One region of the Desulfobacter sp. UBA2225 genome, then DNA from elsewhere that is predicted to be linked to it. Evidence: predicted binding sites of a transcription regulator. Region 1 holds the regulator's gene; each other region holds the start of a gene.
The links. Region 1 encodes sigma-54, which starts transcription at its own class of promoters, with help from an activator protein. Its sites were predicted from a motif close to TNTGGCACANTTTCTGCTNT; they were not measured.

Region 1 (4,265 bases):
GGCATACATGCTTTCGGACGCTTCCTTGGCATGGATGTTAAGCGACCCGCTGGTTAAGGTTATTTCGGCAATATGCCTTATTTTTTCAACGCTTAAGACAACATTGGCCTCGGCCGGACCCTCCAGCATCTTGTCAAACCGTTTAAGCTTTTTATTTACATAGGATTTCAGGGGATCGGATGCTTCTATCTGTTTGAACGTGATGGTGACTTGCATAGATGAGCTCTCCCTATAATTGTTTGCGTTTGTTGGACGGCAGAATATTGAGTACTTTTCTGTATTTTGCCACGGTTCGCCGGGCAATCTGAATATCTGATTCCTGCAGAATTGCGGCGATTTTATCGTCACTTAAGGGTGCGTTTGGATCTTCATTGTCAATGAGTTGTCTTATTCTCTCCTTGACGCTGGCCGATGCCATGGAAGGTCCGTCCCCCCGCTCTATGGAGCTGTTGAAAAAATATTTCAACTCAAATAGTCCCTGGGGGGTGTACGCGTATTTGTTTGTGGTCACCCGGCTGATCGTAGACTCATGCATTTCAATATCTTCGGCAATATCTTTTAAAATCAAAGGCCGCAGATAGGCAATGCCCTTTTCAAAAAAATCCCTTTGAAACTTGATGATGCTTTCCATGACCAGATAGATGGTTTTCTGGCGTTGATGAATGGATTTTATCAGCCAGGAGGCGGACTGCATCTTTTCATTAAGATAGGTCTTGGTCTCCTTGGGGATTTTTTTGCCGGTGGCGACGGCTTCCCTGTAGAATCTTGAAATTTTTAATTTGGGAAGGCCGTCATCGTTCATAACAATTTTAAAATCATCACCGACTTTGTAAACATAGATATCCGGGGTGATGTAGGCGGGTTCCTCTGTGGCAAATTTCCTGCCGGGCTTGGGTTCAAGAAACTGGATGATTTTTACTGCAGCCCGCACATCCTCAACGGAAATTTTAAGGGCCTTGGCAATTTTTTTACTGTTTCTGTTTTCAAGATTTTTGAGATGATCCGTAATGATCCGGGTGATGATATCGTTTTCAATGCCCAGTTGCCGGACTTGAATCAAAAGCGTTTCGCACAGGTTTCTGGCACACACGCCGGGGGGGTCAAAGGTCTGGAGCACAGCCAGCACTTTTTCAACGGTTTGAATATCGGCCTCGGCACTCTGGGCCAACTCCTCTACGTCGGCGCATAAATATCCGTCCCGGTTCAGGTTGCCGATGATGACATGACCCAGTCGCTCCTCTTCGTCCGGCAGATCCGAAAGCATCAACTGCCACTTTAAATGGGCTTCAAGGGTTTGTTTCTCGGATGTAAATGATTCGTAATTGAGCGCTTCACTGTTTTCAGACTCCATGTAGATTCTACCGGTGGAGTTGTATTCATTGATATAGTTTTCCCAGTCCGTATCCGAGCGCACCCGCTCTTCAATGGTAACTTCTTTGGCAGGGGCTTCTATTTCCTCTGTCCGGGTTTCGGTTTCCTGGGCAGTGATGGCTTTGTCAGAGGCCTCATCAATGGAGATTTCTTCAAGCGCCGGATTTTGCTCCATTTCCTGCTGGATCATTTCGGCAAGTTCAAGCCTGGAGAGCTGAAGCAGTTTGATAGCCTGTTGGAGCTGGGGTGTCATGACCAGCTGCTGGGTCAGTGCAAGGCTTTGTTGTAATCCAAGTTCCATGATTAAAGTTTAAAATTGTCTCCCAGGTAAATGCGTTTGGCTACTTTGCTTGAAATAATTTTTTCCGGAGGGCCTGATTCCATAACCATACCCTGGCTCATAATATAAGCCGTGTTGCATACGCCTAATGTTTCCCTGACATTATGATCGGAAATCAATATTCCGATGCCTTTGTCGGTAAGCTGGGATATGATTTGCTGGATATCAATAACAGCCAAAGGATCAATGCCGGCAAAGGGCTCGTCCAGTAGGATGAACAAGGGGTCTGTGGCAAGAACCCTTGAAATTTCCAGACGGCGCTTTTCTCCACCGGACAGGGAAGTCGCCTTTTGTCCGGCCAAGGCCAGTATCCCAAGTTCTTCCATCAGTGTTTCGGCTTTCCGGTTGATGTCCGCGACTTTTTTGTCAATAACCTCCAGAATGGCCGTTATATTTTCCCGGACTGTCAGTTTTTTAAATATAGAGGTCTCCTGGGGCAGGTAACCAAGGCCCTTTCTGGCCCTGACATACATGGGATAGCGGGTTATATCCTCCCCGTCAAGATGGACCGTGCCTTTGTCCGGCCGGATCATGCCTACGGTCATATAAAAGGTCGTGGTCTTTCCGGCACCGTTAGGTCCTAGAAGCCCGGTGACCTGACCCTGGTCAACGGTCAGGCTGACGTGATTCACGACGGTTTTACCGCCATAGGTCTTTACGAGGTTTTCCAGTACCAGTCGGCTCATTTATAAAGAACCATCCTGATCTTCGGCATCAAAAAATGCTTCAACCCTGTTTTTTTCGGTGCTTTCCACAACCACCCGGTCCTGGGCCTTAAACAGGGTTATTTTTTTGCCGGAGATCCAGCTTTTTCCCGTAAGCAGACGGGCTTTTTCCCCTGTGAGCACCAGTATTTCATCTGTGGTGTCATAATCCGCCTGATCCGAGAACGCTTTGCGCTCCCCTTCGGTATATTCCACATTCCCCGTGGCAAGAATCCGTTTGACGTTTGATTGGTCTTCCTTTTTGGTTTTTGAGGTATGAAAAAATACTTTGATCGAATTTGCTAAAAGCACACTGTCCGCCCGAACCGCTTTGACGTTTCCCATAAATTCCACCATGGATTGGTTTTTGTCGGCGACCATTTTATCCGAAGTAATTTTCAGGTCTGCCGGCGGCTGTTTCTTCTCAGCAGGTGCCTTCTCCTGGGCTGCAAAGGATACCTGTGCAAAAAGAGTCGACAGCACCAGCAACAAAATCAGAGAAATATTATAAGCTATTGGGATTCTGACTATTTTCACTAAATTGTCCTTCTACGTGTCCTTTTAAGATGATCAGATCCTGGTTTAGCCGGATCTCCATGCTGTCAGCTTTTATCACGGAGTTTACGTCATCAAATGTAACCCTTGAATCAGAGCGTATTATATGCGGTTTTTTGGCATAATGCAATGTTTCACTTGTCAGGGTGTATTGCTGATACCGGATAGTAACATTCTCTGATAAGATCATGTCATGGGTCTTGGTGTCGAGTTCTCCCCGGGTTGCTGTAAGGTGAACTTGTACATTTTGCTTTGTGTAAAAAATAATGTCCACATCTTCAAGGACCGCTTTTTTCGGGTCTTTGAGCAGGGTGGCGCTGGATGCTTTGAGCTTCCATTCGGTAATTCCGTTTTTTTTGGAAATCTGCTCAAGGGCGTTAAGTTTGAGTGCAGCCTTGTCATCCAGCTCAATATTTTCAAGCTTGATAGGCGTGGTGAGCAGGTGGTTGATGTAATAATAAGCACCGACGCCAACAAGAATGAGGCCTAAAAGCACAGCCAGGGGCAGTATCAGGTTTTTTTTGCCGACGCTGCTCATGACAAAAATCTTGAAACGGACTTTTCCCAAAGCCCTTTGGCTTTGAGAATGGCTTCACAAGCCTGGCGGACAGCACCTTTTCCCCCGGGCAGATCCGTAATCATATCTGCCCGGGTTTTAACTTCGGCAGGGGCGTCGGCCACTGTAAAGGCAAATCCGGCCCGGGTCATGGCGGGCAGGTCTATCAGGTCATCTCCCATGAATGCAATATGTGCGGTGTTGATTTGAGTGTTTGCGGATATGGATTCCAATGCCTTGGCCTTGTCCTTGGTACCGTCAACAACCAGGGTGATGCCCAGATTGTCGCACCGGTGGCGCAGTGCCCCGGAGATCCTTGCCGTGACAATCCCCACCTCAACGCCTGCCTCCATGAGCAGGCGAATACCTAGACCGTCTTTGACATTAAAGCTTTTGATCTGTTCACCTGTGTCTGTATAGGTAATGCTGCCGTCGGTGAGGACCCCGTCCACGTCTAAAAGCAGCAGCCGGATATCTGCCAATGGTGTTGTCATAGAGACTGTCCTGCAACTTTTCTGATATTAACCAGATGGGTCAAAAGATTTTTCATTTGACTTAAGGGGATGGAGTTCGGTCCGTCGCACAAGGCTTTGTCCGGATCGGGGTGGGTTTCCATGAACAGGCCGTGGGCACCGCAGACCACTGCGGCCTTTGCAAGGGGTGCTACAAACTGTCTTTCCCCTGCCGATGCATTGCCGCTGCCGCCGGGAAGCTGCACACTGTGGGTGGCATCAAAAAT
Region 2 (4,265 bases), on a different contig from region 1:
TTCTTAAAACGCTTTTTTAGGGGCAAAATGGCCGGTTTAAGGCCAAAAATAAAGATAGAACTGTGGCTTTCTTTCGATATTACAGATGTTTGGCTCGCCCCCCCCCCACAGGATGAATTGGGTCAAAGAATTCACCCTCTACCATTATACGATCCTGAAAAGATTACATTGAGTTTTTTAGTTGATCATTTTAACTTGACCTTGGTGGGGATGGAATTAAGTATGGTGTCCCCGGAATTCACCCCCGGAATTCACCCGGAATTCACCCGGAATTCAAATAAAGTCTGGCTGATTTATGCTTATCATAGAGCAACTGGAGAGATAGTCGCCTGGGTTTGGGGCAAGCGTAATTTGGCTACCGCAAGAGACTTACGGAAAAAAATTACAGAGCTGGGCATCACGTTTGACACGATTTATACGGACGACTGGACAAGTTTTGTAAAAATCTTCAAATCCGACAATCATGTTACGGGGAAAGCCAATACTGTTGGAATTGAAGGAAATAATTGCAGATTGAGACACAGAATTCGACGTGCATTTAGAAAAACGTGTTGTTTTTCCAAAAACCTTTATAACCATCTTAAATCATTTGAGTTAGTCTTTTTTTATATCAATTTTGGTCATGTATAAAAAGCATAGCATACTTTTTACATCACCACCCAATTAGAATCAGGACGCTACAGAGGAAGCTCTATTGTAAGGCCAAGCAGAAAAAAAGCGTAAGCCTTACAATGAAGAACATCGGAAAGCCGTGTACGGGAGAACCGTATGCACGGTTTGATGAGGGAGCACTGAGGATGCAAGGCCTTTGGAACACGTAGTAGCCGCGTGCGGCAAGGCGTCTCGAATATAAAAAGGGCTGAAGAAACCGGCCGAATCAGTGCTCTACTCTACCCGGAATTCCAACCCGGAATTAACGCCATGTATGTACTTTATTATACTGAATTATGAAGACTTTTTCATAATCAGTATGAATTTTTTTTCATATTTCCATGCGACTATGTTTTCAGCGCTGCAAAAGGCTTTGATTTTTCAAAAAATTCATATCACAGCAACCTGCTTTAATTATAATATATTTCCGATGTCGTATAATCCAAACTCTTCTTTTTTACAATGTAGAAAGCAAATGGCACCATCATTGCTTTATTTGATTTCAACTGTGTGAATGAAATAAATTAAACAATGTCAAATTAAACAATTCAAAAAATGTACTGGCAGAAAGGAGGTGATCGTAGGTACGCATAATATGAAATTTTATAACACGTTGAAATAATTAAGTATTGCGTCTCAGGAATTGAAAAAAATTAAATTTTAAAAAAGGAATTATTAATTATGCTTAGCAAATTTAAAATAATGAAAAGTTTTCTTGTTTTTGCCTTCTTTTTAATGTCAATCACTTTCACAATAGCACCTGCTTCTGCATATATGCTGAATTGGGGCCTTGATCCAAATGGTGGTGGGGATTCTATCCTTACCGTTCCAGAATATTTAAATCTAACTGGAACTGCTACCATTACGAATGATTTTACTACATTAACATTTGCTGAAACTGGAACGTTTCATTCTTTCTCTTACGGCCCCCCTACTGCACCGTTGCTACTTGATTATCTTACCGCTACTTTTCAAGCAACAGGAACATTAGGAACTGACGAATTTTATTTTGATGCTGTCCCAAGCTCTCTTCACATATACACAGCAGGAAATGTTGAGATTGGGGTCTTCAACCTACTCTCAGGTGGGGGAGGATTAAATGCTGACTTCGGCCCCTCCAATGGCTTTATTACAGCTAATTTTGTAGCCGAATCATTAGCCGCTGGTTATTGGTTTGCTTCAGACCTTACAACAGATCTGTCTACCTATGATCTGGAGAGCAATTCACCAGTTCTTACGTTGGGATTTGCAACAACCAATGCAACAATAGTTAGTGGAACAGAAGTATATGATGGTTCAGGTCGGCTTACTCAATTTGACGTGGGAAATAATGGACAATTTAGATTGGATATTGTTCCAGAACCCGCGACATTTATGCTATTTGGCATAGGTCTTCTTGGGTTTGCTGCCATTTCAAGAAAAAAGAGAGCTTAGGAATATCGATATCAATTAAAATAAAAAAATGAAAGGTTGGGACAAGACAAGATTTTCCTGGCCTTTCATTTTTTCTTTAATTATAAGAGTTATAAAAAAATTATTATTTCCTCGAAGAACGCACTTTTATTTATGCCGCTTTTAAACGTATTCAACAAAAACTGCTATTTATTTATCAAGAATTCTATAGCCGGGCGAAGCGTTTTATGTTCTATATTTGCCGCTTTACCGAACCTGAACAGTAAGACCTGTAATTTTTTTTCAGCCAGGCGAAACAGCGTGTGATATTCATCTTGAAGGGCTGTTAATAGCTCCTCGTGCTGTTTTGAAAATCCAGACTTTTTGTTCTGTTTCACAATCAACCGAAGGTAAAATAGGGTCGCAGCCGTCATCGGTTGAAGTTGAATGCCATGGGAAGCTAATGTCAGCCAGGCTTTTTCAAGGGCCCTACCGCCTTGAATAAGCCCAAGGTCATCCATTTTATCCATCAATAAAAGCCCGGCGCCAGACGAATTCACCATCCCCTGCCAGGCATTCAATGCCACCATCCGGCCTAACCCAATCTTGTTGGCAATATTCATCACCGGCCATGGTTTTGTAACCTTTAAAAAAAGTTCTCCAGCCAATCCGGCCTCCAGGTTTTTTAATGGGAACCCGTCTCTTTTTTCCAGGGCTTCTTTTTCGGTAAACCGTATCATTGACATCAAATGTTCGTGAAGGGGCTTATGTTCTGTGCGGATTCGGTCTATTTTATATATAATCCTGGCCAGCTTCTTTAATTTTGCCCTTTCCGTTATAAACCTTATCTGTGCCCCTGGAATAGAACTGACGGCAGTTTCAACAGATTCAAGGATCTCAGGAGCGACCGGTGTTTTTTTGAAAGGTTTCCGGTTCGTATGTCGTTCCCAGATGAAGTCAGCCAGCGGGTCTTTCTTTTTTTCTCCCGGGATCAAATTAATTGATGCCACCCTGTCATTCTCCCGGAGATCGGGGTCATACTTGATTAATGCTTCCATACCCATTGAAGAGGCGGCTATTTTTATATTTTCCAGCACAGCGCCACATGAAATCAAAGATGCCACCTGGTTGACATTAAAAAAGGAGCGATCCTTCTCCCGGTCCAGGAACAGATCAATCCGGTTCTTTTTTATCTCAAATTTCCAGGGTTGGCAGTTGTCCCCGGACGGGGCCTGGATGCCGGCACGGATGAGATATTCCAGAACAGAAGGTTCAATATCTTTCCCTGGAACCGGTATGATCCCAGGTTTTTCAGGGATATCCGGTTTCAGCTTGGGTTTGTTTTTACTGATGAACTTTTTAACCACCTGTATTTTCAACCTCTGCCAGGGATTTTTATTTCCCATGAAAAGATACCCTTTCCGCAGGGTCTGAAGAAAGGGATCATATTGAAAATAATGGGGCACCGGCTTGATTTTACCCTTTCTCAGGATCACTTTTACCGCTTCGGTGGCAGCCATGCCGGCACATATCTGGCAGGCGATATTCAAGGAGGGCCCTGCTTTGGAACTGAAATCCACCTTTTTAAAATTCATATACTTGATATGGGTGGGCCGGGGGGACAGCCCCAGAGCAAAGGATAGATATTTTTCCTCGTCAGCCATGTCGTCCCTGATATTAAAATATTCGTCAAATCCCATACCTTTGGGGGAGAAGATCAGCATGGCCGAACTGTACCCCATGGGGCCTGCGGTGATGACATGAATTCCTTTTTCAGCCGCCCTTTTAAACAACAGTCGCCGTGTCTCAAATTCAAAGAAATCAAGACCGTCCAAAACCACATCCACCCCGTCAAGAAAATCATCCATATTGGATGCATTGATACCCTCCTTGAACAGATTCAGTTCCAGGTAAGGATTGATGGAAATTGCCTGTTCCGCCATGACCTCAAGTTTGGAGCGGCCGAATTCCGGCACCCGGGCTCCGTACTGGCGATTGATGTTGGCCGGCTCATACGCGTCAAAATCAGCAATATTAAATTTTGTGATACCTGTCCGGGTAAGGGTGATCAGGTGGAGCCCGCCGACACCTCCCATACCGGGTATGGCGATTCTAAAATTTGAAAGCCGTTCCTGCTCTTCTTCGGTAAACAGGCCGATATTCCTGGAAAAGGCCTGGTTAAAATATGTTGCTTTATCTGTAATTCCAAAAGATTCAAGCTT
Region 3 (4,265 bases), on a different contig from region 1:
TTTTTCACAAGAATTTGTCGGGCAAAGGGGTTAAGGCCGTCTTGCTCGCCGAAGACCCTTTCCACGACCTGGCCATACTGGAGATGGCAGGCAAATTGGATCCCTTGCCCATGGCGGCGGATGGTTCCCTCAAAGAGGGGCACCAGGTGGCGATTACCGGATATCCCATCGGTTTTGTGCTCGGCCTCAATGCAACCACTCACACAGGTATTGTTTCGGCCATTGCGCCGGTTATTCTGCCCACCCCCCACGGCAGCCTGATCAAAGGAGAGATGATCAAATACCTTGAAGACCCCTGGGAGATTATCCAGCTTGATGCCGTTGCCTTTCCGGGGAACAGCGGAAGCCCGGTCTATCGGATTGCCACCGGAGAAGTTGTCGGAGTGATCAATAAGGTTTTTGTCAAAGGGAAAAAAGAATACGTCCTTAAAGAGCCGACGGGAATCACCTATGCCGTACCGGTCAGTTTTGTCCGAAAGCTTAACCGGTCCATTAAAAAGTAAAGGGTCCCCAACCCGTTACCCCGGCAGAAAGGTCAAAAGACCCTGGAGAAACGCCGTGCACAAAATTACCAGGACAATGCCCAAACTGATCCGGCCGATTACCGGACCTGATAACGGTGCAGACAACGGATAATAACACAGGCCGATTCCGGTACCGGCAAGGAAACCAAACAGGTGGGCAGATATGTCGGTATTTTCACCATGGCTGAACATGGCGGTAAGTGTGGCTGCCGCAACAAAGGGGGCCACTCCTTTGAGTTTTGGAAATACGGATTGACCTGATTTTTCGCCAATGGTCATGCGCCGGGCCCCAAGGAGTCCTGCCGCCGCCATAACCGCTGTGGAGGCCCCGATGGAGAGTCGTAAATCCGGGCCGAAACTTTCAGATACAAGATTGCCGGCCGTGCCTGCCGCCAAAAGCAGCAAAAGCCCCTGTCCGTAACCGCTCACGCGCAGCAAAGGGCCTGCAAGCACGATTATTCCGGCCATATTTCCCAGAAGATGGTCCGCATTGCTGTGCAGAAATAAGGCTGTCACAGCCCTGAAACTTTGCCCCTGGCTCAGATAATATGAAGACGAACCAAAGTCCAGAATCGCTTGTTTGTGAAGGCCCCGGGTAGTGATGATGTAATGGATGGCTGATAGAAAAAAGGCCGTTACCAGGGCGGCAGGGGAGAAAAAAATTCTGGTCGGAACATGGGGGGCCTGCCTTGGGATATCCTTGTTTTCCCTTGCGTATTTTTTAAGTTGCTGTTGGGCCTTAAAAACATCGTCATCAGGTACAAGGATATTGCACAATCCGTCAGGGCCTGTCTCAATAACCGCCCTGACGGACTGGGAAGCCAGGACCACCAGGATAAGATCGGCCTGCTTTCTGATGTTTTCATTGTGTATACTGCCTGTGAAGATAGATTTCATTTTTTCCTTGCCGGATGTATTGATTTCCGGCTATGAATATAGCTCATGCAATAAAAAGAATAAAGGAGCCTTAAATGAAGATCATTCGTTTTACTACCCAACAGGGTAAGGAAGTCATTGGGTGCGATTGGGACGGAAAAACAGCCAGTCTGGTGGAACAGTCTGCGGACTATGGTTTCAGCGATACCGGTGAACGGGTGGCGGTCGTAAAAATTTTGCCCCCGGTGGAACCTTCGTCCATTATCTGCATCGGCCTTAATTACCGGCGTCATGCAGAAGAGACCGGCCAGGAAATCCCAAAATATCCGGCCGTGTTCATGAAATACCCCGGGTCCCTTGCAGGGCACAAAGATCCGGTCGTGATCCCCAAATGTGCGTCAGATCCGCCCGAGGTGGATTACGAAGCCGAGCTTGGGGTGATCATTAAAAAGGCCGCTAAAAATGTGTCCGAGGAAGATGCCCTGGATTATGTGCTCGGCTATACTTGTACCAATGACGTCTCTGCCCGGCGGTGGCAGAAACATGCCGGTGGATTCCAGTGGACCCGGGGAAAAAGTTATGACACCTTTTGTCCCTGCGGGCCGGTCATGACGACGGCAGACGAAATTCCCGATCCCCAGAGCCTTGCCATTAAGTTACGCCTGAACGGTGAAGTCATGCAGGACAGCAACACCAGCGACATGGTATTCAGCATCGCCAATATGATCTCCTACCTCTCCCAGTCTTCAACCCTTTTGCCCGGCACCCTGATCCTGACAGGAACACCCGAAGGGGTAGGCTTTACCCGTAAACCCCGCGTGTTTCTGGCGCCGGGAGATCGGATGGAGGTTGAAATTGAAGGCATTGGCGTGCTTGAAAATCCTGTGGAACAAGAATGATACATTGAAAAAAGGGTCCCCCCGGGTGTGTTACCCGGGGGGACAGGAGAGAAGGTAGTTGATGGAGGGATGTATCGTGGAGCGGTGGGTATGTATTATTTGTTTTCTGAGGGGGTCTTATCTTGGGGATCGTCAATTCCCGGCCCAGAACCATCATTAAACCCGGCACCTCTGCCAAGTCCATGATAGCCGCCAGCGCCGTATCCCATACCAGAGCCGCCAAATCCTCGGCCCATGGCCATGCATTTTAATTCCGGAGAGATTTTTCCGGCATCCAGGGCAAATTCCAACCGTTTAACTGCCAGATCTTTTGATAAATCCGCTTTTTCCATGACCATGGATTTCAGTTTTGCCGGATCAGGATTGGATGTTTCCATGTACATGAGGATCTGCTGATCCAGGTTCATAATGTTTGTACGCATTTCATAGGTGTCATCAGTAAATTTTTGATGCAGCTCGCGAAGCTGTTTTTGCTGTTCATCGGTCAGGTTCATGCACGCACGGGCTCTGTCCTGCCTTAAGCCCTTTTCTTTGCCCTGTTTTGGGGGCGTTGCAAATGCACCTGCAGAAAAGCTGCATGTAACAATCAGGATGGTTAATGCGGCTAATGTTTTTTTCATAATGCCTCCTTGTGGCCCTTGGTTTATATTCCGTGATTCGTGCTTTGATGATCTTAAATTTCTATGATCATCGTTGCAGAATTATAATGCAATTGGTGTGCCATTCATGTCTATATTCATTGAAGTCGTTTTGTACCAGGGCATTGGCGTCTAACTACCATACCAGGCTATATTTTAAAGAATCAAATATAGTGTGTACTTTTTATCCAGGTAAGGGTATACAATCGGGTAAAAAATATACGTTCCATATATCTGTGTTGACCCAATGAATAGATTTAAATTAAATATCACCCCAAAAATGCCGGGGTTAGTGCCGCCTCTGGTGATGGTGGGTGTTCTGGTTGTGCTGTTGCCTGTGTTTATCCTGATGACCCTGGACCGGGTTAAAAAGCAGGATGAGTTTATCCGGGAGCGGTTTTTAATCACAGGCACCTCGTTAATCCGTACATTTGAGGCCGGCACCCGGATTGGTCTGGGCTCCATGCAGTGGGGTATCGAACGGCTTCAGTCCATGCTGGAGGAGACCGCAGGTCAGCCTGATGTTGCCTATATCATGATCACCGATGCCATGGGAAAGATCGTCGCCCATTCCGATGCCGCCATGGTGGGTAAAATTTATGACGGGTGGCCAGACCTTGCGTCGTTACCCATGGATCCCCATCGAATCTCCAGCCGCTCCCTGAATACCGAGGATGGGCCGGTTCTGGAATTGGCCAAGCGATTTGTTCCATTTAATCCCAGGCTCAGAGGTCGAGGATGGGCAGCCGGCCACGGTCCCGATCCCAGCTATGGCTACGGCTACGGAAATATGCCGCCCGGGCCGCCTGGCCCGCTTGGTCCTGAAAGCTCGGCCAGGCCGGCTTTCGGCGCATTTGGGCAGACTGATCACTATATTTTTGCCGGAATGTCCATGGCCGGGGTGCAGGCGGCTCAGTCCCAGGGATTTAAGAATATCGTCATCAGAGGACTTTTGTTCTTTGTTTTCTGCTGTTCGGGCATTATTGCCCTGTTTGCCCTCCAGGCTTACTGGGCTGCCCAGTCATCCCTGGAACAGGTTATGGCGTTTTCCGACAATGTGGTTCAGAATATGCCCTCGGGCCTCATCACCCTGGATACGAATTTTAATGTGACGTCCGCCAACCGCGCTGCTGAAAAGATCCTGGGTAAAATTCCCGAAAAAGCCTACCCCCAGATGGCTGCCATGGCTGCTAAGATTACGGGGTCAGGAGGCGTTGCGTCCGGGGAAGTGGCGTTGAACCCAAAAGAGCAAGGCGAGCTCCGGCTGGATATGACTGTTTCGGCCATTCCGGCAGACGAAGACCAGATCCAGGGTTTTGTCCTTTTAT

Region 2: the regulator sigma-54 is predicted to act here: its motif matches at 1,126-1,145, upstream of B3D59_RS11790 (PEP-CTERM sorting domain-containing protein).
Region 3: the regulator sigma-54 is predicted to act here: its motif matches at 3,005-3,024, upstream of B3D59_RS04545 (Spy/CpxP family protein refolding chaperone).

Annotation. Positions count from the first base shown of each region.
Region 1 covers NZ_DDYV01000204.1:4,491-8,755, reverse strand. The annotation lists gene hpf (ribosome hibernation-promoting factor, HPF/YfiA family) at 1-216, opposite strand, end outside; gene rpoN (RNA polymerase factor sigma-54) at 230-1,672, opposite strand; gene lptB (LPS export ABC transporter ATP-binding protein) at 1,675-2,397, opposite strand; gene B3D59_RS10270 (LptA/OstA family protein) at 2,398-2,952, opposite strand; gene lptC (LPS export ABC transporter periplasmic protein LptC) at 2,921-3,508, opposite strand; gene B3D59_RS10260 (KdsC family phosphatase) at 3,505-4,020, opposite strand; gene kdsA (3-deoxy-8-phosphooctulonate synthase) at 4,017-4,265, opposite strand, start outside.
Region 2 covers NZ_DDYV01000233.1:14,836-19,100, reverse strand. The annotation lists partial or broken gene B3D59_RS11795 (IS1 family transposase) at 268-630, shown strand; gene B3D59_RS11790 (PEP-CTERM sorting domain-containing protein) at 1,333-2,085, shown strand; gene B3D59_RS11785 (ThiF family adenylyltransferase) at 2,250-4,265, opposite strand, start outside.
Region 3 covers NZ_DDYV01000085.1:214-4,478, forward strand. The annotation lists partial or broken gene B3D59_RS04530 (S1 family peptidase) at 1-503, shown strand, start outside; gene B3D59_RS04535 (rhomboid family intramembrane serine protease) at 519-1,421, opposite strand; gene B3D59_RS04540 (fumarylacetoacetate hydrolase family protein) at 1,496-2,299, shown strand; gene B3D59_RS04545 (Spy/CpxP family protein refolding chaperone) at 2,395-2,919, opposite strand; gene B3D59_RS04550 (ATP-binding protein) at 3,185-4,265, shown strand, end outside.